Regions from separate parts of the Massilia forsythiae genome, predicted to be linked through region 1. Evidence: predicted binding sites of a transcription regulator. Region 1 holds the regulator's gene; each other region holds the start of a gene.
What was found. The regulator FNR, encoded in region 1, switches genes on or off when oxygen is low (the NO sensors DNR and NnrR bind a similar motif). The targets are predictions, from matches to a motif close to TTGATNNNNATCAA.
Positions count from the first base shown of each region.

Region 2: a site for FNR is predicted at 5,036-5,049, ahead of HH212_RS07490 (XrtA system polysaccharide chain length determinant). Genes of this name have one in related genera too.
Region 3: a site for FNR is predicted at 5,387-5,400, ahead of HH212_RS06580 (CehA/McbA family metallohydrolase). Genes of this name have one in related genera too.

Region 1 covers NZ_CP051685.1:4,145,963-4,153,493, forward strand. The annotation lists gene HH212_RS17635 (type 2 periplasmic-binding domain-containing protein) at 1-112, shown strand, start outside; gene HH212_RS17640 (DUF885 domain-containing protein) at 226-2,103, shown strand; gene HH212_RS17645 (GNAT family N-acetyltransferase) at 2,174-2,665, shown strand; gene HH212_RS17650 (right-handed parallel beta-helix repeat-containing protein) at 2,837-4,219, shown strand; gene fnr (fumarate/nitrate reduction transcriptional regulator Fnr) at 4,230-5,015, opposite strand; gene HH212_RS17660 (hypothetical protein) at 5,104-5,370, shown strand; gene HH212_RS17665 (AI-2E family transporter) at 5,796-6,926, opposite strand; gene HH212_RS17670 (cytochrome ubiquinol oxidase subunit I) at 7,109-7,531, shown strand, end outside.
Region 2 covers NZ_CP051685.1:1,724,726-1,732,256, reverse strand. The annotation lists gene HH212_RS07505 (XrtA/PEP-CTERM system-associated ATPase) at 1-876, opposite strand, end outside; gene HH212_RS07500 (TIGR03016 family PEP-CTERM system-associated outer membrane protein) at 891-2,513, opposite strand; gene HH212_RS07495 (XrtA-associated tyrosine autokinase) at 2,494-3,432, opposite strand; gene HH212_RS07490 (XrtA system polysaccharide chain length determinant) at 3,461-4,999, opposite strand; gene HH212_RS07485 (S1 family peptidase) at 5,409-6,194, shown strand; gene HH212_RS07480 (XrtA/PEP-CTERM system exopolysaccharide export protein) at 6,341-6,967, shown strand; gene HH212_RS07475 (hypothetical protein) at 7,153-7,531, shown strand, end outside.
Region 3 covers NZ_CP051685.1:1,517,240-1,524,770, forward strand. The annotation lists gene HH212_RS06560 (helix-turn-helix domain-containing protein) at 1-56, opposite strand, end outside; gene HH212_RS06565 (serine hydrolase) at 217-1,848, opposite strand; gene HH212_RS27685 (hypothetical protein) at 1,953-2,144, opposite strand; partial or broken gene HH212_RS27795 (hypothetical protein) at 2,289-2,351, opposite strand; partial or broken gene HH212_RS27695 (HipA N-terminal domain-containing protein) at 2,443-3,087, opposite strand; gene HH212_RS06575 (helix-turn-helix domain-containing protein) at 3,084-3,389, opposite strand; gene HH212_RS06580 (CehA/McbA family metallohydrolase) at 3,593-5,311, opposite strand; gene HH212_RS06585 (glycoside hydrolase family 94 protein) at 5,500-7,531, opposite strand, start outside.

The DNA of each region.
Region 1 (7,531 bases):
GGACGGCAATGCCGCCATGCGCAAGCTGGTCGCCGACACCCCGGGCATGATCGGCTACGTCGAGCGCGCCGCGCTGGACCCGAGCGTGCGCGCGGTGCTGGTCGTGCATTGACGGCGGCGCCCGGCCGCCGGCCGCGCTGGCCGTAGGCGGCCGCGCTTTTCCATGTTAAATTTCCAATTGCCAAACTTATCCGGTTGGCAATGACAATAACATAGGGAAGAGAGATGCCGACCATGCCATTCCGCCTGCCGCGCGCAGCCTTCGCCGCCCTGGCCGTTCCCCTCACGCTGGGCGCCGCGCTGGCGGCCGGTCCGGCCTGCGCCGCCGTTGCCCCCGTCCAGGCCGCGCCGTCCGCACAGGCCGCGCCATCCGCGCAAGCGGCGCAAGCCGCCGCCAAGCCCAACCGCGCCTTCGACGCCTGGTCCGACCGCTTCGCCGAGGACTGGGTGCGCCACAACCCGCAACTGGCCACCAGCACCCAGTATTTTTCCGGCGCCGAGCAGGACGCGCTCGACCGCCAATTGACGCCGCTTACCGACGCCCAGCGCAAGAAAACGATTGCGCTGGCCAGGACCGGCGTGGCGCGCCTGGACCGCTTCCTGGCCGGCCCGCTGAGCGAGGAACAGCGCACCTCGGCCGCGGTGATGCGCTGGTCGCTGGCGAATGCCGTCGCCGCCGCGCCGTTCGAAGACCACGCGTTCGCCTTCAACCAGTTCGGCGGCGTGCAGGTCGGCCTGGTCAATTTCATGACCAACACCCACCCGCTGCGCCGTGCGGGCGACGTCGACAGCTACCTGGCGCGCCTCGACCAGGTCGGCGCCCGCATCGACGAAGCGCTGGCGCGCGCCCGCGCCGCTACAAAGCGCGGCTTGATTCCGCCGCGCTTCATCCTGGAGCGCGCCCAGGCCCAGGTCGACATCTTCCTCAAGCCCGACGCCGCCAACAACGTGCTGGTCACTTCGCTGGCCCAGCGCAGCGAAAAACTGGCCGACCTGGCGCCGCAGGCGCGCGAGCGCGCCGTCGCCGACGCCACCCGCATCGTCGATGCCAGGATCATCCCGGCCTACCGCCGCGTGCAAGCCTTCATGGCCGAACTGCATCCGGCGACCTCCGACGCGGCCGGCATCTCGCGCCTTCCGGACGGCGCCGCGGCCTACCAGCAGGCGCTCAGGACCTACACGTCGACCACCCTCACGGCCGCCGAGATCCATGCCATCGGCCTGCGCGAGGTGGCGCGCATCGAAGGCGAGATGGACCGCCACCTGCGCGCGCTCGGCTACGCCGGCGGCAGCGTCGAGGAGCGCATGAAACAGCTGGACGCGAGTTTCCAGCCGAAAGGAGAAGGCGACCCGCGCCCGGTGCTGCTGCAGCAGTACGCGGCGATGGTCAAGGACGCCGAGCGCCGCAGCGACGCCGTCTTCAACCTGAAGCCGCGCGCGCCGATCGAGGTACGGCGCGAGCCGCCGCTGACCGAAGCCTCGGCCGCCGCCCATTACTCGCTGCCGGCGCCGGACGGCAGCCGTCCCGGCATCTTCTGGGTGCCGATGCGCGGCCCGACCTTCGACATGATCCGCATGCGCAGCCTGTCCTACCACGAGGCGGTGCCGGGTCACCACTTCCAGCTGGCGATCCAGCAGGAACAGACCAGCCTGCCGAAGTTCCGCGCCCAGCGCATCTTCGGCGGCGGCAGCGCCCACAGCGAAGGCTGGGCGCTGTATGCCGAGCGTCTGGCGGTGGAACAGAACTGGTACGCGGGCGACGTGCCCGGTTTGCTGGGCGCGCTCGGCTCCGAACTGTTCCGCGCGCGCCGCCTGGTGGTCGACACCGGCCTGCACACCAAGGGCTGGACCCGCCAGCAAGCGATCGACTATGGCATCGGCGCGCAGGAGGTCGAGCGCTACGTGGCCTGGCCGGGGCAGGCCAACGCCTACATGATCGGCATGCTGCGCATCGTCGACCTGCGCGCGAAAGCACAGCGCGAACTGGGCGACAGGTTCTCGCTGCCGGCCTTCCACGACGTGGTGCTGCGCAACGGTTCGGTGCCGCTGGATGTGCTGGGGGAAGTCGTCGACCGCTGGATCGCGGTGCAGAAGAGGTCGTAAGCTGGCAGGGTGCCGGCTGCCGCCGACGCGGCGGCGCTGCATGTCATGCAAACCGTTGCGGGAGATTGTCATGCTCAGCCAGCGCACCGCGACCGGCGCCGATCTCGATGCCTTGTGGGACCTGCGCACGCGCGCGGTCCGCATCAGTTGCGCCACGCACTATCCGTCCGCCGTGATCGCCGCCTGGAGCGCGGCGTCGCCGCCGCCGAGCCTGGCGCAATTGACGCTTGCCGGCAGCGTGCTGCTGATGCGGCGCGGCGAGCGCCTGGCCGGCTTCGGCGCGCTCGACCTGGAGACCGGCGAAGTCGATGCCTTGTTCGTCGACCCCGACTGCCAGGGCGGCGGCATCGGCCGCGCCCTGCTGGACGCGCTGGAAGCGATGGCGCGCGAGGCCGGCCTGGCGCGTCTGTTCCTGTCGGCGTCGTTGAACGGGACGCCTTTCTATCGCCGCGCCGGATTTACGGCCTTGCGCGAGCAATGGCACGAGCACCATAGCGGAATCGTCATCAGATGTGTGCTGATGGAAAAAGATTTAATGATTCGTATAAAGCCTGTTATCTGAAAATGACAATAAGAATTCCCGATAATAAATAAACATGCATAATTGATCATTGGGTCATTTTGAATGCTTACATGTGGTTACATCTGTTTAGATTAAATTACTTTAGATTGATAAATACATTTTCCAGTGAAACTGTTATTTACTCTATTTAATAGTCTATTCAATCACACAATGCCCATCTCGAATCTGCGTGTCCTGAGTGCCATTCTGGCATCTTCCTTCGCCTTGCCATCCTTTGCGAGCACCCTGTCTGTCGGACCCGGCAAGACCTATGCCGCACCATGCGCCGCCATTGCCCGCGCCGCGGCGGGCGATACCATCGAAATCGCCGGCGGCATGACGTATTCCGGCGATGTCTGCGCCATCGGCAAGAACAACCTGACGATTCGCGGCGTCAACGGCCGCGCACGCATCGACGCCGCGGGTGCCAACGCCCAGGGCAAGGGCACCTGGGTCGTCATCGGAAACAATGTGGTTATCGAAAACGTCGAGATGTTCGGCGCCAAGGTGCCGGACCAGAATGGCGCCGCGCTGCGCCTGGAAGGCACCAATTTCACCCTGCGCGGCAGCTTCATTCACGATAATGAAAACGGCATCCTGGCCGGTGCGAATACCGCCAGCAATATTCTCATCGAGACCACGGACTTCGGCCATAACGGTAATGGCACCGGTTATACGCATAATGTCTATATCGGCAATGTGGCAAGCCTGACATTCCGCGCCAATTATTCGCACGATGCGAATGGCGGCCATGACCTGAAATCGCGCGCGATCCTGAATACCATCGTCTACAACCGCTTTTCCAGTACGCCCGACGGTCAGACCGGCACCACGGCCAGCGGCAAGCCATCCTATGAAATCGACTTGCCGAATGCGGGCACGTCGTACGTCATCGGCAACGTGATCGAGCAACCGGCCGGCAGCGCCAATCAAACCATGCTCGCCTACGGCGAGGAGGGCGTCACGAATCCGGGCCAGGACCTGTATGTGGTCAACAACACCTTCCTGAACGACGACACGTCCGGCGGTACCTTCGTCATGCCCGGTTCCGGCGTGACCAAGCCGGTGCTGCTGCAAAACAACATCTTTGCAGGCATCGGCACGATGAGCAGCCAATCCGGTTCGCTGGACCGGACCAACTACCGCTCCATCGCCCCCGGGTTCGTCAACCGCATCGCCTACGACCTGCACCCGATCGCCAGCGCGCTGATCGTCGACGCCGGCTCCGCCCCCGGCTTGTCGGCCAGCGGCTTCGCCCTGGCGCCGACGGCGCAGTACGTGCACGCCGCTTCCAGCGAAACGCGCACGGTGTCGGGCAGCATCGATATCGGCGCCTATGAAGCGGTCGCGGCCGTGACCACCACGCCGACTGTGACCTGGACCACCTGCGCCAGCGAAAACGGCGTCTGCCGCTTCTCCGGCACGACGCAGGTGCGCTACGGCGCCAACAACGCGTACGTCACGAAGACCGCGACCGGTTCCATCGCCTGCAACAATGCGACCTTCGGCGATCCGGCGCCGAACGTGGTGAAGTCGTGCCAGTACGCGCGCTAGGCCCTAAACCCTAGGCCATCGGACTGCATTGCTCGGTGCCGGCCGCCATCGCCTTCAGGCGCGCCGGTTCCAGCAAGGTGACTTCGCGCTTGTCCACCTGTAGCAGTCCCATCTTCCTGAAGCGCGACAGCAGCCGGCTGATGCTCTCGATGGTCAGCCCGAGGTAATTGCCGATGTCCTCGCGCGACATCCGCAATTGAAAGCGGGTCGCCGAATAGCCGCGCGTGGCGTAGCGCGCCCCCAGGTTCACCAGGAACACGGCGAAGCGCTGCTCGGCGCGCATGTTCCCGAGCAAGAGCATCACGTTCTGCTCGCGCGTGATTTCCTGGCTCATCATGCGGTGGAAGTGGCGCAGCAGGGCCGGCACCTGGCCGAACATCTCTTCCAGGTTGGCGAACGGGATCTCGCAGACTTCGCTGTCTTCCAGCGCCACCGCGTCGCAATGGTGGCGGTCGCCGCTGATGGCGTCCATGCCCAGCAGCTCGCCGGCCATCTGGAAGCCGGTGATCTGCGCCTCGCCGGCGGCGTTGATCTGGTAGGTCTTGAAGTGGCCGAAACGCACCGCGTACAGGCTGCGGAACGGGTCGCCTGCCTTGTACAGATGTTCGTCGCGCGCCAGCCGGCGACGGCGGCCGATGATCTTGTCGAGGCGGTCGATGTCGGCGTCTTCCAGGCCCATGGGCAGGCACAGCTGGTGCATGCTGCAGTTGGCGCAACTGACCTTCAGCGCACCGACATTCAACGGCGTGTCCGTCTGGACGGGCGAGCGTTCGGCAGGGGAGGCGGCGTGGGTCATGGCGGGCGCTCGGTGGACGTTGGGGGAGCTCGAGGAGCGTAAACACCGGGAATTATAGCTTTCCAGAACCGGTGATGAGCGAACAGCCATGTACAGCCTGGTGGATGCTTGCCACAAATACCAGCTGCTGTGGTATTTCTCCCGCTTTTTGCCACGTCATCGAGTTGCATTCGATAGAACGCGCTTGACGAATTTTTCTTGTTGCTCAGATGGTAACAGTTTTTATACTGAATTTATTTCGATGTCTGCTATGACCCTAAACAGACCTTCACCAATTGGAGCGGAAACGCCCCTGCGGCAATTATTGCAAGAGCATGGAGATAAGCTAGATGCACGTTACAAGCAACGTAAGTGAATCAGTTGCGAAAACCGCACTTGCTACGGTAGACCATCCCTTGCATGCTGAAGTAATCGGCTGGGCAAACTGCGCGAGTGACGTTTTCACACAACCGAAGAGCTTCGTTGATCGCGCGCGCTTTTCCGATCAAGACAGAAGTTTCCTGCACCAGGCTCTGGATGGAGTGCCAACGGTTCTAGTAGTGGCCTATTGGACGTCACCGGACAAGTCCGAGCCGATGTCAGGTTGCGGGAAACTATATTCCTTCCTTCTTCATCCTGAGACCTTCGCAGTTATTCAAACTGACATCAGCAAATGGCGCTCATGATTTATCGGGTAAGTATCGCCAAGATTGAAATGGCCACGGTCTGCTTCGGGGCAACTCCAGCCGTCCTGACGCACATTTCTGTAATCCTCCCGATCATGCTGCCTGACGCAGTCATCTAACCCTTTCGTTCGACAACCCGCGTCTCAGCCGGCATCGCGTGCTGCTCCCCGACGTCCACCGATGTGCTTCCCGGTCCAAGCCCCCTGGCCGACGCGCGGTGCGCCGCCCACGCATGTCCGACGATGATCTTGACCGCCGCCATCAAGGGCACCGACAGGAAAATCCCGGCGACGCCGCCGATCTCATCCCCGACCAGCAAACCGACGATGACCAGCAGCGGCGAGACCTCGACGCCCTCGCTCATCAGGTAGGGATTCAGCACGTAATCCTGGAACACGCGGTAGCCGACGATGAAGCCGGACAGCAACAGCAGACTGTCGAAGCCGGTCACCGCCGCGATGGCGACGCTGCCGACCAGCGCGACGAGCGGTCCCACGAAGGGGATGAATTCCAGCACCGCCGCCACGGCGGCGAGCACCAGTGCATACGACACGCCCATCAGGGAAAAGGCAGTGCCGTAGGCCACCAGGGTCGACAGCGACAGCAGCAGCAGCGCGCGCACGTATTTCGACAGCGTGAAGCTGAGGTCGTTGGTGATCTTGCCCCACAGCGCCGCATACCGCGGCGTCATCCAGCCCAGGACCGTCGTGCGCATGCCCGGTCCTTCCTTGATCAGCAGGAAGCTCAGGATCGGCACCAGCACCAGATAGATCAGGTTGCTGGCCGCGTACAGCACGGTGGTGCCGACGCGCTTGGCGATCGGCACCACCGTGCCCGAGCCTTCCTGGAACTGTTCCTGCAAAAAGCCGATGATCCGGGGGCGAAACGATTCCAGGAAGCGCGGCAACGGGACCTTGTTGAGTGCATTCGGGTCTTTCACCAGTTCGGGAATCTTCTGGCCGAGGTGGGTGGCTTGGTCGACGATGCGCGGACCGAGCAGGGCGCTGGCGATGGCGATCACGCTGATGACGATGGCGAACCCCAGGGCGATCGACACGGTCTGCGGCACTTTTTTCGGCAGCGTGCGTTCCAGCAGGCCGATCAGCGGATACATCAGGTAGCTGAAAAAGACCGCGAACACGACCACCAGCAGGGTACCGCGCGCGACGTACGCGGCATACATCAGCAACAACATGAACGACGCGGTCCACACCACACGGGCGGTGCGCAAGTCGAGACCAAGCATGACGACTCCAGGAAATAGATGGGCAAAGGCCGTGCGGCCTTTTGTCAGGTTTGCAAGCTTACCCGGAATCGGGATGGGCCGGGTGTCGGGGAGAGTGCCGGCATGCCGGCCATGCAAGCGTGCGTGGCTCGTCCGCCGCGCGATCCATGCTAGATTCCGCACTCCACCACCACGGAGAGAGCATGTTCGGCTTGGAAGCTTTGGACCTGGCGCGCATCCAGTTCGCATTCACGATGTCGTTCCACATCCTGTTCCCGGCCATCACCATCGGCCTGGCCAGCTACCTGGCCGTGCTCGAACTGTGCTGGCTCAAGACCAGGCGCCAGGTGTTCGTCGACCTGTACCACTTCTGGCTGCGCATCTTCGCGGTCAACTTCGGCATGGGCGTGGTGTCGGGCATCGTCATGGCCTACCAGTTCGGCACCAACTGGAGTTTTTTTTCCGAATACGCCGGCAGCATCACCGGGCCGCTGCTGGCCTACGAGGTATTGACCGCGTTCTTCCTGGAAGCCGGTTTCCTCGGCGTGATGCTGTTCGGCTGGACCAAGGTCGGCCCCGGCCTGCACTTCCTGGCCACCTGCATGGTGGCGCTCGGCACGCTGATC
Region 2 (7,531 bases), 2.4 Mb from region 1:
GCCCGGCACCGCCGGCTGCGTGTCCAGTGCCGGCGCGCCGGGCTGGACGCCGCCTTCCGGCAGCGTGTATTCGTCGTTGATGTCGTGGATGACGGTGTTGATGTCCTGCTCGCCGAGCGCATGCAGCTCTTCCAGGTAACCCATCAGCAGCACGCGGTCCATCAGCGTGTTGACCTTGCGCGGGATGCCGCCGCTGTAGGCGTAGATGGCGGCATGGGCGCCGTCGTCGAAGGCCGGGTCGCCCTGCCAGCCGACCGTTGCCAGGCGGTGCTCGATGTAGGCGCGGGTTTCCTGCGCATCCATCGGGCCCAGGTGGTAGCTGGCGATCACGCGCTGGCGCAGCTGCTGCATGCCGGGGCTGTGCAGGGTGGCGCGGAATTCCGGCTGGCCGAGCAGGAAGGTCTGCAGCAGCGATTTGTCGTCGGTCTGGAAGTTGGACAGCATGCGCAATTCTTCCACGGTGCGCGCCGACAGGTTCTGCGCCTCGTCGATGACCAGCAGGGCGCGCTTGCCCTGCAGGTCGACGTCGCACAGGAAGCGCTCCAGGCGCGTCAGCAGGTCGGTCTTGCTGGCGCCTCCGTACGGCAGGCCGAAGGCCGACACCACCATGCGCAGCGTGTCGTCCGGATCCAGGTGGGTGTTGACGATGTGGGCGGCGACGATCTGGTCGGACGGCAGCTTGTTGAACAAGTTGCGCACCAGCGTGGTCTTGCCGGCGCCGACGTCGCCGGTGATGACGATGAAGCCCTCGCCTTGCGACAGGCCGTATTCGAGGTAGGCCATGGCGCGCTTGTGGCCCTTGCTGCCGAAGAAGAAGTGCGGGTCCGGGCGCAGCTGGAACGGCTTGGCGGACAATCCGTAATAGGTCTCGTACATCTGAATGGCTCCGCTCAATACACGAAGGACAGCGTCGCGATGATCGCGTTCTCGTGGTAGCTGTCGTTGTTGATCAGGTCCTGGCGCCCGGTGCTGCGGCGCAGGTCGATGCTGCCGCGCGTGTGGGCGTCGAAGCGGCGCGTCAGGCTCAGGCGCGCCTCGCGGTTGTTGCTGGTCAGGCCGGTGGTCAGCGATTCCACGTTGATCGCGGACAGGTTGGCGCTGGCCTGGGTGCGCGACGACAGGCGGTAGGCGAAGTTGGCGGTGGCGCCGCGCTGGCGCGTGTTGTCGTTCAGCGAGGACAGCTGGTTGCCGGTCAGCGGGCTGTCGCTTTCCTGCAGCGACAGCGCGGTGCGCTCGTCGCGAAACACGGTCAGCACCAGGTCGCTGTGGGCGCCGCGGAACGCGACCGCGCCCTGCAGGCGCTTTACACGGATGTAGCGGTTGGTCAGGTAGTTGATGCTGTTGGCCAGGCTGGCCGGCAGGCCGGCGGAAGCGATGTAGGCCTGTACCGCCTGCTGGCGCTGCACCGGGTCCGGGTAGCTCGAGGAAAACAGGTTGTCCAGCATGGCCGCGGTGTTGACCGTGGCCGGCAACAGGAATTGCGAGCGGGTGGTGGTGACCGCGTCGGTGTAGTCGGCGGTCCAGACGCTGCGCCGCATGCGGTGGCTGAATGCCAGCGAACCGGTCTTGCCGAAGTAGCGGCGGCCGAACGAGGCCTGCAGGCTGGTGCGCGCGGACGGGGTCCAGACGAAGCCGCCGGTCCAGCTCTTGCCGCTGGTGCTTTCGTTGAGCGACGGGTATTCGTAGTCGTCGTAGCCGACGGTCGCGGTCAGGCCGAAGCGCGGGATGATGTTCCAGCGTCCGCCCAGGGTGGCGGTCTCGTACGAGGAGTCGCCGATCGAGCCGACCGCGCCGGCGCCGGTGTCCTGGGTCATGCTCAGGTCCTGGCGTACGTACGAGGCGTTCCAGGCGAGCGTGGTGAAGGCGCTGCCGCTGACCACGTCGGCGCTCTTGGTGGTGGCCTTGCTGTCGCCGTAGCCGTTGACGTTGCCGTCCACCGAGTCGCGCGTCAGGCGCAGCGTCGCCACCGCGTTGGAACCGAAGCGGTGGCGCAGGTAGGGGCTGATGCGCCAGATGTTGATGTCGGCGTTGTTGGCCGCCGAATAGCCGTTGTCGGTCAATTGGCCGAAGGCCGACACCGACTGGCGCGAACGGCTGGCGCTGCCGTCCAGGTACAGCAGCTGGTCGACCAGCACCGATTGCGCGTCGACGTTGTAGCGGCGTTCGCTGTTGTGCAGGTTGGCGTTGCCGTTGTTGCCGTCGTTGCCGTCGTTGCTGTCGCTGAAGGCGAACTGGCGCCACTGTGCCTCGCCGGTCAGTTTCAGGCGCGGGCCGTTGACCAGCACCGAGATGCGCGGCGCCGCTTCGCTGACGAAGCCGCCGTGGGCCAGGTCGTCGTTCTGCAGGCCCAGGTTGTCGGAATAGGTTTCGCGCAGGTCGATCGAGGGCGTGACCTTCCAGTCCGCATGGCACTCTGCCGACAGCAGCATGGCGGCCACGGCCAGCGGCGCCAGCCGCAGGAACGGCCGGCGCGAGGGTACGGCCTCCGGCGTCTTAGCCGTAGTGATAGTCATACGTTTCTTCGATGCCCGGGAATTCCCTGGTCTTGTTATAGATCAGATTCACGTTGGGGAAACCTTCCAGGCGCTGCAGCGCTTCCTTGACCGCATGCTGGGTCGTGGTTTGCGCCTCGACCACCATCACGATCTGGCCCATGTGCGAAGCCAGCACGCGCGATTCGCTGGTCAGCAGCAGCGGCGGCGAATCGAAGATCACGATACGGTCCGAATAGCGGTTGGCGATCTCGTGGACCAGGTTGGTCATGGCGGAGCTGGCCAGGAATTCGGTGGCGTGCGGCGTGCTGGTGCCGGCCGGCAGGATGGTCAGGGTGTCGACGTTGGTACGCAGCATGACGTCGGCCATGTCGACCGAGTCGTCCACCAGCATGTCCATCAGGCCGCGCTGCTGCGGCAGGCCGAGCGTGCGCAGCACCGAGGGGCGGGCGACGTCGGCGTCGACCAGCAGCACGGTGTGGTCCAGTTCCATGGCGATGCTCATCGCCAGGTTGATCGACGTGTAGGTCTTGCCTTCGCCCGGCAGCGAGCTGGTGACCATGATCAGGTTGGCCGGCTTGTCGCCGGGGGCGCGCTTGACGAACGCGCGCTGCAGCAGCGGGCGCTTGATGACGCGGAAGTCTTCCAGCAGGCGGGTGCGGCCGCCGGCGGCGGTGACCATACCCTGGTCGCGCATGCGCGCCAGGTCCAGTTCGATGCGCCGGGTCGAGGATTTCTGCGGCGCGCGTTCGGCATGGATGGCCGCCGGGGCGGCCGGCGCCGCGTGCGCGGCTGCCGGGGCAGCGCTGACGGATGCCTCGGGATGGGCAGGGATGGCGCGCACGTTGTCGGCGTCCGCGAGCGCACGCGCAGTGTCGCTGTTGGGCAGGGCGGTGGCGTTGCGCTCGATCCGGCTGGCCGCTTTTTCGATAATGCTCACGGTGTACTCCTTGTGATCGTCGCGTTGGTCAAAGCGTGGGGCGGACCAGGATCGCGGCCACGCCGGCGCCATAGGCGCCGAACAGCAGCAGCACCGAGACCCCGACGGCAATCAGGCGACGCTTGCGGCGGACGGTTTGTTCGTTGGTCCAGTTCATGCCGATCGCGCCCAGCACCGGCAGGCCGGTGACGTCGCGCAGCGCGACCTGGCTCATGAAGGTCGGACGCACCTGGCTCATCAGGAAAGCCGCGGCGATGCCGGCCACCAGCGCGCCGGCAAACACCAGCGAGAACAGGCGCAGGCGGTTCGGGCCGCTCGGCTGGCCGGGCACGGTCGGCGGATCGATGATGCGGAAGCTCAGCATGTCGGTGGCCGACGACAGGTCGCCCGACAGGCGCGCCGATTCGCGGCGCTCGACCAGCTTCTGGTAGTTGTCGCGGTTGACCTGGTAGTCGCGGTTCAGCTGGGCCAGCTGGGCTTCGATCTCGGGCGCTTCGGTGCTCTGGGCGCGCAGGCGCGCCACGCGGGTTTCATACTCGCCGACGCGGGCGCGCATCGACGCCACGCGCGCCTCGGCCTGCGACAGCGCCACGTTCATCTGCTGCAGCATCGGGCTGTAGCCGGCGCCCGGGTCCAGGCTGCGGGTGCCGTTCTTGGCCAGGTCGGCGCGCTGCGCCAGCAACTGGTCGAGCAGGCGGCGGTTGGCGATGATGTCCGGATGCTGTTCGGTGTATTGCAGGCGCAGCGTATCCAGGTTCTTCTGGGCGGCGCCGATGCGCGCTTCCAGTTCCGGGTCGAGCATGGCCGGATCGATCTTCTTGGCGCCCGGCTTGGCCGGCTCGCCGGCGATCTGGCGCTTGATGGCGTTGCGCGCCTGCTCGGCTTCCGACAGTTCCAGGCGCGCCTGGTTGAGGGCGTCGCCCGCACCCATCAGCTGGCCGCCGAAATCGCCGCCGTCGCCGCGCGGCAGCATGCCCATGTTCTTGATCTTGAATTCCTTGAGGGTGTTCTCGGCCGCAGCCAGCTTCTCTTCGTAATTCTTGATCTGGTCGTCGATGAATTGCACCGCCTTTTCCGAATCCTGCTTCTTGCCGCCGTAGCTGCCTTCGAAAAAGATGGTCAGCAGCGACTGCACCACGTCCTTGCCCAGCTTCGGATTGTCGGACACGTAGGTGATGGTATAGATGTCGTCGCGCTCGGTGCCGCCGATGCGGATCTGCGACATCAGGTCATCCACGATCTTTTCGTGCTGCTTGCTGTCCTTGGCCTTCACGTCCAGGTCGACCATGCGCATCAGGCGCTCGACGTTCGGGCGGCTGATCAGGGTGCGGCGCATGAACATCACCTGCTGGTCCAGGTTCGGCATCGTCGTCATGCCCGACAGCAGTGGCTTGAGGATGCTCTGGGTATCGACATATACCCGCGCCGATGCTTCGTATTGGTTGGGAAGACGCAACACGACGGCCCAGCCGATGACGGCCACGGTCCAGGTGATCACGATCGCGTACCAGCGATATTTGCCGATAGCTTTCAGGAAGTTAAGAAGTGCGGCTGTGATTTCTGCCATCTCGTCAGTCTCGCCAATAAAGCGACCCAAATCATTTTGAATTGGGTCAATAAATAATCAAATACCTCGCATGATCGCTTGTACTGGAAGCAATTGCAATTACGCACGAGAAAAATATGAGCAGTGTGGCCAGGCGTGCCCTGCCTACAACACTTCATCCATGGTTTAAACGGAAACGTGGATATTTGGCATTAGTTTTCAGCAATTTTTTGTGCTGAATCCATAGAGTTTGCTTACTTTGTTGCAGAAAATCAATGCATGGAGCATGCAATCGTGGGCTTTCTGGCGTAGACTTGCGTCGGCAATTATATGCGTAAGATCAAATGCTTATTGTAATGTTTAAAACAAAGACTGGGGTGCACGGTTGGTGCCTGATCGAAACATCGGTTTCTGCCGAAGAGGGTAGGGCATGAGTTGCGCAAGCCGCTCCAAGCGGGTTGTTTCGTGCCTACTGGTGTCCTGCCTGCTGGCGCTGGTCGTGCCGGCGGTGCCGCAAGCGGCCGACTTGACCACGCTGATCCCGGCCGTCAAACGCTCGGTGGTCGGCATCGGCACCTTCGAGCGCACCCGCAGTCCCTCCACCGTCTTCGTCGGCACCGGTTTCGTGGTGGGCGACGGCCTCAGCGTCATCACCAATGCCCACGTAATCCAGGACAAGCCGGACGGCGTCAACATCGAGCAGCTCGGCATCGTCACCGCGGATGGCGACATGGTGCGCTTCCGCCAGGCCCAGCTGGTGGCGCGCGATACCCAGCACGACCTGGCGCACCTGCGCTTGACCGGGACGCCGTTGCCGGCGCTCGACCTTGGCGACGCCGACGCCGGGCGCGAAGGACAATCGCTGGCCTTTACCGGCTATCCGCTGGGGATGGTGCTGGGCCTGCATGCCGCCACCCACCGCGCCACGCTGGCGGCGATCACGCCGGTGGTCATGCCGGCGCTCGGATCGAACAAGCTCGATGCGCGCCAGATCGCCCAGTTGCAGCGCTCCCCCTTCAATATCTTCCAGCTCGACGCGACGGCCTATCCGGGCAACAGCGGCAGCCCTTTGTATGATCCGGACAGCGGCAAGGTGATCGGCGTGATCAACGCCGTGTTCGTCAAAGGATTGAAGGAAAATGCGATCAGTACGCCCAGCGGCATCACCTATGCGATTCCGGTGAAATATGTACGTGAAATTTTGCAACAAAAATAAGTACCAAGAAACAATTTCTATCGTGCGCTGTCTGCTAAATAGGCAGATGAGATACAATAGCTGCCTGTTGATGGCTTAATAACACTTATTTAGGGATGTCGGCACGTGGCGCCATCGAGGCTGCGGCTGGACGAAAGGGATCTGACGTGGGCAAGTACAAGGCGAACCTGATCAAATATTCGGCAATCGCACTGGTCGCCGCGAGCACGCTGGCGCTGGGCGGTTGTGCGACGCGCCTGCCGGCGCCGCCGGCTGTGCAGGCCAGCAATCCGGATTACCTGATCGGCCCGGGCGACAGCATCAACATCATCGTCTGGCGCAATCCGGAAGTGTCGATGGCGGTGCCGGTGCGCCCGGATGGCAAGATCACCACGCCGCTGGTCGAAGACTTGCCGGCATCCGGCAAGACCTCGACCGAACTGGCGCGCGACATCGAAAAGGCACTGGCGAAGTTCATCCAGCAGCCGGTGGTCACCGTCGTGGTATCGAATTTCGTCGGCACCTACGACGAGCAGATCCGCGTGATCGGCCAGGCCGCCAAGCCGCAATCGCTGCCGTATCGCCGCGACATGAGCCTGATGGACGTCATGATCGCCGTCGGCGGCACCACGGAGTTCGCGGCCGGCAATCGCGCCAGCCTGGTGCGTAACATCGAAGGCAAGCAGCAGAAGTACAATGTACGTTTGGACGACCTGATCAAGGATGGCGACATTTCGGCAAATGTGCCGATGCGTCCGGGTGACGTATTGATCATTCCCGAAACTTTCTTTTGATTTTTGTCAGGTTTTTTTACAGCAACGACAGTTGTAATGTCGAAACGATAAGTGCAATTCAGCTAAGCGCTTGATTTTAAAGAGTTGCTCTTGAATATCTTATCGTTGGCACAAGGATTGCTTGCTTCAGCAGGATCTGGCATTGTCCATTGCCCGACTGTTTAAAGAACCGAGTGAGGATTCAAGTGGCAAACGACGAGCGCGACGCACAACAAACTGAACATCCTGTCCCCGGCAACGACGGGCAAGCGCCCGTGGCGCCCGCGCTGTCGGCCAAGGGCCGGTCGCGGCGCCGCTTCGCACGGGCCGGCGCCGGCGCCACCGGTGTGCTGCTGACCCTGCACAGCCAGCCGGGCATGGCCTGTACCTATTGCGGCATTTCGCCGTCGGCCGCACTGTCGGCCTATGGCCAGAACAAGACCGTCACCCAGATGAGCCACCGCGCCCAGAACGCGGTCTGCATGGGCTTGCCGCCGGACCGCTGGTGCTCGACCTCGAACTGGCCGAGCGGCTGCAAGCCGACCGATTTGTTCAGCAGCCATTTCCCGTGCGTACGCGGCAGCG
Region 3 (7,531 bases), 2.6 Mb from region 1:
AGCCGCTCTAAAACGAGTGTTGGCCAGGTTTGCGTGTTGGTGAGCTTCTTGGGCATGATCGGCTTGCTGCATAGTTGAGTCGTTATGAAGCCTAACGTATCATCTATGAACATTCTCAGCAATAGATCAGCATCATAGATGTTTCTTTATATCGCATAAAGAAGCATCTATAAAGCACAAACTATCTGGAATCCAATCGATTCGAACTGGTAATGTTCAACGCTTCACCGGCGTGAAATTCAAATCCTGGAAGTCGTAGCTGAAATCGGTCTCGGTGGAAATCGGCTGCATGCGCATGCGCTCGATGCTGCCGTCCGGGTTGAGCGAGAACGTCACGTAGGCGTCGGCATTGAAATTCCTCTCCTTCCAGCGCACGATGAAGGTGTCGTGCTGGAAGTGCTCCAGCTCGCCGGTGAGATCCGGCGTGCGCGTAAAGGTCAGCAGTTGCTTGCCGCCGCTGTGGCGGATGGTGGCGAGGCCGTACCACGGGTCCTGGTAGTCGCCGTCGTAGGCCGTGCGCGCCAGCGAGGGCTGCGACCTGGCGGCGCGCGCCGACCTGGTCTTGCCCAGTCGCGCCTGCTCCTTCTCGTGGTTTTCCTGGTCCACAGCCGCCACCGCGCCGATCCAGTCCGGGCCGCCGGTCACGCCCAGGTAGCGGTCGAGCAGCTGGTACTGCAGCGCGTTGAGCGAGCCGCCGCTTTCGGCGTTGGTGAGAATCGCGATGCCGAGTTTCGCTTCCGGCACCAGCACCACCTTCGAATAAAAGCCCTGCAGCGCGCCGCTGTGCAGCGCCAGCAGTTTTCCTTGCCAGTCGCGCAGCTGGAAGCCCAGGCCGTAGGCGGCGAAGTTGGGGCGGGTGCCGGCCAGTTTCGGATTTGGCTCGGCGATGCGCATCGGCGTCTGCGCGGTCCACAGTTCGCGCGCCTGCTTGTCGCTGAACAGGCGGCGTTCCTTGCCGTCCGCATTCTTGCCCAGGCTGCCGCCGGCCAGCAGCACGTTCATCCAGCGCGCGATGTCCTCGGCATTGGTGTTGATGCCGACCGCGCCCACCGCGTTCGCCACCGGCATCGATTTCACGGCGGCGATCTTGCCGTCGATCTTGCTGTGCGGGCTGGCCAGGTCCGGGTTGCCGGCGTTTTCCGCCAGGCTGGTGGTCGTGGTCGCCATGCCGACCGGGGTCAGGATGCGCTCGCGGATCGTTTCTCCCCAGGTCTTGCCGGACTTCGCGGCGACGATCTTGCCGGCCACGATGTACAGCAAATTGTCGTAGGCATAGCTGCTGCGAAAGCTGGTGCTGGGCGCGATGAAGCGCAGCTTGTGGATGATCTCGTCGGTCGAGAAATTCGTGGTCGGCCACCACAGCAGGTCGCCCGCGCCCAGGCCCAGGCCGCTGCGGTGGGTGAGCAGGTCGCGCACCGTCATCTCGTGGGTGACGTAGGCGTCGTACATCTGGAAATCGGGCAAATGCTTGGTGACCGGATCGTCCCAGGCCAGCTTGCCCTCGTCGACCAGCATCGCCAGCGCGGCGGCGGTGAACGCCTTCGAGTTCGACGCGACCTCGAACAGCGTCTTGCCGTCCACCCTGGCCGGCTCGCCCAGCTTGCGCACGCCGAAGCCCTGGGCTGCCACGACGTTACCGTCCTTGACCACGGCAATGGCGATGCCCGGCACGTCGAACAGCTGCATGGTGCGGGTGACGTCGGCGGCCAGGGTGGCGTCGGCAACCGGGGCCGATGCGGCGGCGGACTGCATGGCCGGCGCCGCTTGGGGCCGGGCGAATGCGGTGCTGGCGAGGGGGGCGGCGGCGGCGGAATAGGCGATCAGGACTGCTGCGGCGATGCGTTTCATGGAATGCGCTCTCGGATGTCTCGTGGGGCGGGCACGCCGGACGGCGCGCGATGGGCGAGCGCAGGATAGCACTTAAGCTGATGCGGGGAAAGGAAGGATGCCGCCTACACCTTGGCACCCAGCCTGGCAGTCATCTCGCCAATAACGATGTGGATAATGCAGCGCAGCAGCCGCAATTCCCCGGCAAGGGACGCTCGCGCCCCTTCCGGCAAACAGCTGTTCTTGATCTCGATGGCCTCGTACAGCGCCTGGGCTTGCGGTTTGATCTGCTCGACCATCCGAGTCAGTTCACGCATGACCGTCGCCTTGCCCAGGCCCAGCCGGACGCCGGATTCCAGCAACATCGCTCGGGTGATGTCGCCAAAATACCTGGCGCCTTGCGGCGGTAGCGCCATCTCGACCTGCGGCCAGGCCGCCCTCTCCCCTGCCATCGCCGCCGTGGCATACACGGCGGTGCTGAGCAGGTCGTAGCTCGGCGCGATTTCGATACCGGCAGACGACACCAGGAATGAAACGTTCTTGAGATGGTTGTCGCCGTTGCCGACCAGTCCGGTCGAAACGATCGATCAGGTAGACGGGTTGCGGACAGTAGTGCCGATGCACCTTCGGCACGGGCAACCCGAGGCTGTCGGCCAGGCGCATCACGAAATACTCGTTGATGACAGACGCCGGATAATCTCCCGTCGGATGATCCGGTTTGAGGATATGCGTCGAAACGTCGCCCGGCAGCGGTTCGTACAGCCGGCCATTGCGATACACGACGGGAAGCTTGTGCTGGGCACCGGCCAAGGACATGTGCTTGGGGGCGTCGTGGCTCAGCGGCACCCGCGGCAGATTGCGAACCCGATCGGACAGCGTTTGATCCGTCAATGGCCGCAAGCCGGTCAGGGCCGCGGCAGGCTGTTGCGGATCTCGCAGCACCAGGGAGCCGGCCGATTCGGCGCCGTAGTAGGCGAGCAAACCGAACGCGTCCGCTTCCGGAATGGCGGCGTCCTTGGCCAGCACGCTGCGCAATGCTTCTTCCGGTAACAGATTATCGAAATACCATTGGACAGGACGATTACTCGCGCCGTCCCGATGCGTCGCCGCCATACGCGGCAAGGCCGGCGACAAATCGAATCCGTCCGCTGCCTGGACCCACGCCGGGTCGTAGTCGAAGGCCCACAGGTCGTTCTCTTCCCGCAAACGTCCTACCTGGACGTCGTTGATGAACACGTCCAGCACGCGCGCATCCATCATTCGCCTTCGGCTGGCGATGAGCGGCGCCGGCGGGACGGCGGACGCACCCCTTTTGCACGCAGCTTTTCCAGTTCCTCCATGGCAGCCGGAGGCACGTCCAACGCCACCTGGATGCCCAGTTCTTCCAGCAACCGCAGGACACGCCCCAGCTGGACGGTTTCCTTGCCGCGCTCGACGTCGCCGACGAATACCGCACCCAGGTTGGCGCTGCCGGCGACATCGTCCAGCCGCAGTCGGTGGGCGCGGCGGGTGGCGCGAATCAAGAGGCCGAGTTCCGCTACGGAATTAACAGGGAGGATCATTTGGGCACGTAACGATCTATGTGATGGCATATATTTTATTCCTACTCAGGCTGCCCATCCACAGAATGTATGCAATGACATATATTTTTTTAGGAGACAGTCTCACAAACAAAAAATCCATGCGATCGCATGTTTTTATCGCTGACAATGTTCAGCAGTATTCGCCATGATCTTCAAGTTCCTGGCAGGTCTCGTGCAAGCAATCAGGGCTGGTGCTGGTCCACCCACACCGGCGCCGACCACAGGATGGCGCCATCGTCCTGCGTCACCTTGGCATAGTAGAAATGCGGCCCCGGCGTGGGCGTAAAGGTGGTGTCGGGGTTCTTGGCGAACGGGGTAACGGTGCCGTTACGCCCCGGCACGCCTTGCATGAGCGCGACCGAGGCGGCGCGGCGGCCGTTGTCGCTGGCGTAGTGCACCTGCAGCGACAGCGGGCCGCTGTTGTCGAAGCGCTCGCCCATCAGGCGGCCGTTGGCGGTGAGCACCAATTGCGCGTGCTTGTCCATGGTGGCGAACACGCGCCGCGCGCGCAGCGCGTCGAGGAAACTGGCGCGCGTGAGCGGCACGCCGTTCGGGACCAGCACGGCGCTGCGGTTCGAATACGAGGCGCCCCAGTTGGCGCAGTGGTTGTCCTGGTTGCTGCTGAAGGCGACGTGGTAGCCTGCTTCCAGCAGCTTGTTGCAGGCCTGCTCGAAGTTGCTGCGCCGGGTTTCGGATTCGTCGTCGCGGTTGGAAAAGGCGGCGCTGTTCATCACTTCGCACAGGGCCATGGCGGCGTCGCCATCTGCGGTGTAGGCCAGCGGCTTGCCGTCGATGACGAACTGGCCGCCCGTGGCCGGGTGGTTGAACTGGCCGACCCAGCCGCGCTGGCGCATCAGCGTGTACAGGGCGGCGTAGTCGCCGCGTGCGGTGGCGGTGTCGGCCAGCAGGTCGCCCTTGGCGGTCTGTTCCCAGCCGAGCAGTTCGTCGGTGTTGAAGATGTTCAGGTGGCCGCCCTTGCTGATCACGCCCCACTCCAGGCCGTACAGGGCCAAGAAGCCGGGGTTGGCGGCGCTGAAGTCGCGCGCGGTCTGCAGGCCGGCGTGGTACAGGCGTTTTGCTTTGGCCGGGTCGGCGTCGCTCTTGGTGCCGTCCGAGCCGTCGTACATGTGGTTGTGCTCGGACACCATCAGGAAATCCAGGCCGCGATCGCGCGCGTACGGGTAGGCGGCGGCCGGGCCGTAGGGCGCGCTCTGTGGCTCCTGCGCGCCCTTGCACTCGCTTAATGGCGCGCCGCCGTCGCTGTCGCCGGTCTGGCTGTGCAGGTTGCCGTAATAGACGGTGTACGGCAGCGCGGACGGCGCCGGTGCGGCATCGGGAGATTGCACCGTATGGCCGGTCGGCAGCGGCTGGAAGGCCGGCAACGCTGGCGCCGGGATGGCGCCGACGCCGATGTCCCAGGATTGCTCGACGTCCTCGGCGGCGTCGCCGCTGCCGGTGGATGCCCCCATGCGCACGCGGTAGATGCCGGGCGCCGCCGGGCGGCCGTCGACCAGGCCGGGCCAGCGCACCGTCACGTCGAGCGGCTGGCCGGTCAGTGTCAGTGCGCCCTGCCAGGTGGCGACCACGCGGCCGCTAGGTGCCAGCAGGTCGAGCTGCCAGCGCGCGACGCGTGGTGCGGCCAGGCCGGGGTACTCGAAGGACAAGGTGAAGGTGCGCGCATCCGGCTGGGCGCGGCTGGTGGCGTCGCCGGCATACGGCGCGAGCAGGGTGGCTTCGAATTCGCTGTGTTCGTGCTGGACGACCGCAGCCGGCCCGCTGGAGGAACCGGCGCTGGCGCCGGGCACTACCGGGGCGGCGCCGGCGGCAAGGGTGAGCAGGCTGGCCGCAGCCAGCAGCGCTGGCCGGGACAGGAAGAAAGCGAACAGGAATGAGGTTTTCATGATGCAATTTTTACAATTGCATCGATTTCCACGTTGATGCGTGGATCATTCCTAAATTAAATAATTACTAATTAGTTGACAAAAATGAATATCTTTCGAAACGGCTGCGCCTGCGATGGCGGACGGTATAGGAAATGGTGTTCCGCCCACCGCCGCCCGTCCAGGCTCACCTCATCACGACGGTTCCATCATTTCGCCACCGTGATGTCGCTTCCCTGCGGCGCGGTAGCCGCCAAGGACGCGCCGCCATCCGCCACCACCAGCACCACCTCGTGCCGGCGGCCGTCGTCCACCAGCGCGATCGACGCGCCTTCCTGCGCCACGCCGTCCACGCTCAGCGACGCCGCGCTGCCCCTGCGCACGTCGATGGCGTAGGTACTGCCGCGGTAGCGGTACTGCAGCTTGAATCCGGTCCAGTCCGCGGGCATTTGTGGCGCCAGCGCCAGGCGTTCGCCGGTGCGCTCCACGCCCAGCAGCGATTCCACCACCAGGCGGTACATCCAGCCGGCCGAGCCGGTGTACCAGCTCCAGCCGCCGCGGCCCACGTGCGGCGTCACCGCGTACACGTCGGCCGTCATCACGTACGGCTCCGCCTTGTACACGGCGCAGGCTTCGCGGCTGGCGGCGTGGTTGACCGGATTGATCATGTCGAACAGTTCCCAGGCGCGCTCGGTCTGGCCCAGGCGAGCAAAAGCCATCGCGGTCCAGATGGCGGCGTGGGTGTACTGGCCGCCGTTCTCGCGCACGCCCGGCACGTAGCCGCGGATGTAGCCGGGGTTCAGCACACCCTTGTCGAACGGCGGGTCGAGCAGCTGGATCAGGCCTGCGTCACGGCGCACCAGGCGCGCATCCACCGCCGCCATCGCGCCTTTGACGCGCTCGGGGTCGGCGGCGCCGGACAGCACACCCCAGCTCTGCGAGATCGAGTCGATCTGGCACTCGTCGTTCTGCTGCGAGCCGAGCGGCGTGCCGTCGTCGAAGTAGGCGCGCCGGTACCATTCGCCGTCCCAGGCGTTTTCCTCGATGTTATGCGACAGCACCTGGGCGGCGCTGCGGCAGGTGGTGGCAAAGCCGTAGTCGGCGCGGCGGTCGGCCAGTTCGGCAAAGCGCTGCAAGACTTCATACAGGAAGAAGCCGAGCCACACGCTTTCCCCCTTCCCTTCGTTGCCGACCCGGTCCATGCCGTCGTTCCAGTCGCAGGTGCCGATCAGCGGCAGGCCGTGCGCGCCGAAGTCCAGCGCGTGGCGGATCGCGCGCACGCAGTGCTCGTACAGGCTGGCCTGCTCGTTCGATTGCGCCGGCAGGTCGTACAGCGATTCCTCTTCCTGCTTCAACTGGCGCGATTCGATGAAGGGCGCGACTTCGTCCAGCAGCGCCCAATCGCCGGTGACGGTGACGTAGCGGTGCGCCGCCAGCGGCAGCCACAGGTAGTCGTCCGAGCAGTGGGTGCGCACGCCGCGCCCGGTGGGCGGGTGCCACCAGTGCTGCACGTCGCCCTCGACGAACTGGTGGCCGGCGAACAGCAGCAGGTGGTCGCGCAGCAGTTCCGGGCGGGTGTGCACGGTGGCCATCGCATCCTGCAGCTGGTCGCGGAAGCCGTAGGCGCCGCCCGACTGGTAGTAGCCGCTGCGCGCCCACATGCGGCAGGCGATGGTCTGGTACATCAGCCAGCCGTTGGCGATGGCGTCCAGCGCCGGTTCCGGCGTCTCGACGCGGATCGCGCCCAGGGTCTCGTCCCACCAGTCGCGCACCTTGGCGAGATCCGCCGCCGGCACGCCGGCGCCGCCGTGGCGCTGGACCATGCCGGTCGCGTCCAGGTTGCGGCGGCCGCCCACGCCCAGCATGAACACCAGTTCCTGCTCTTCGCCCGGCTGCAGTTCGATGGCCGCCTGCAGCGCGGCGCACGGGTCGAGCGCGGCGCCGCTGCGGCCCGAGAGGCCGGCGCGTTCCAGCGCGGCCGGATTCGCCAGGCTGCGGTTGCGGCCGATGAACTCGGTGCGGTCGCAGGTAAAGGCCACGTGCTCGGCGTCCAGGTGGAAGAACGCCACCCGGCCCGAGAAATCGGCGTTGTAGGCATTACGGGCGAACAGTGCGCCGCTGACCGGGTCTTGCTCCGTCACCACGTGCATCGCGGACTTGTCGCGCAGGTCGCCCAGCACCCACTCGACGTAGCCGGTCACGGACAGCTTGCGGCGCGCGGCGCTGTCGTTGCGCAGCTTG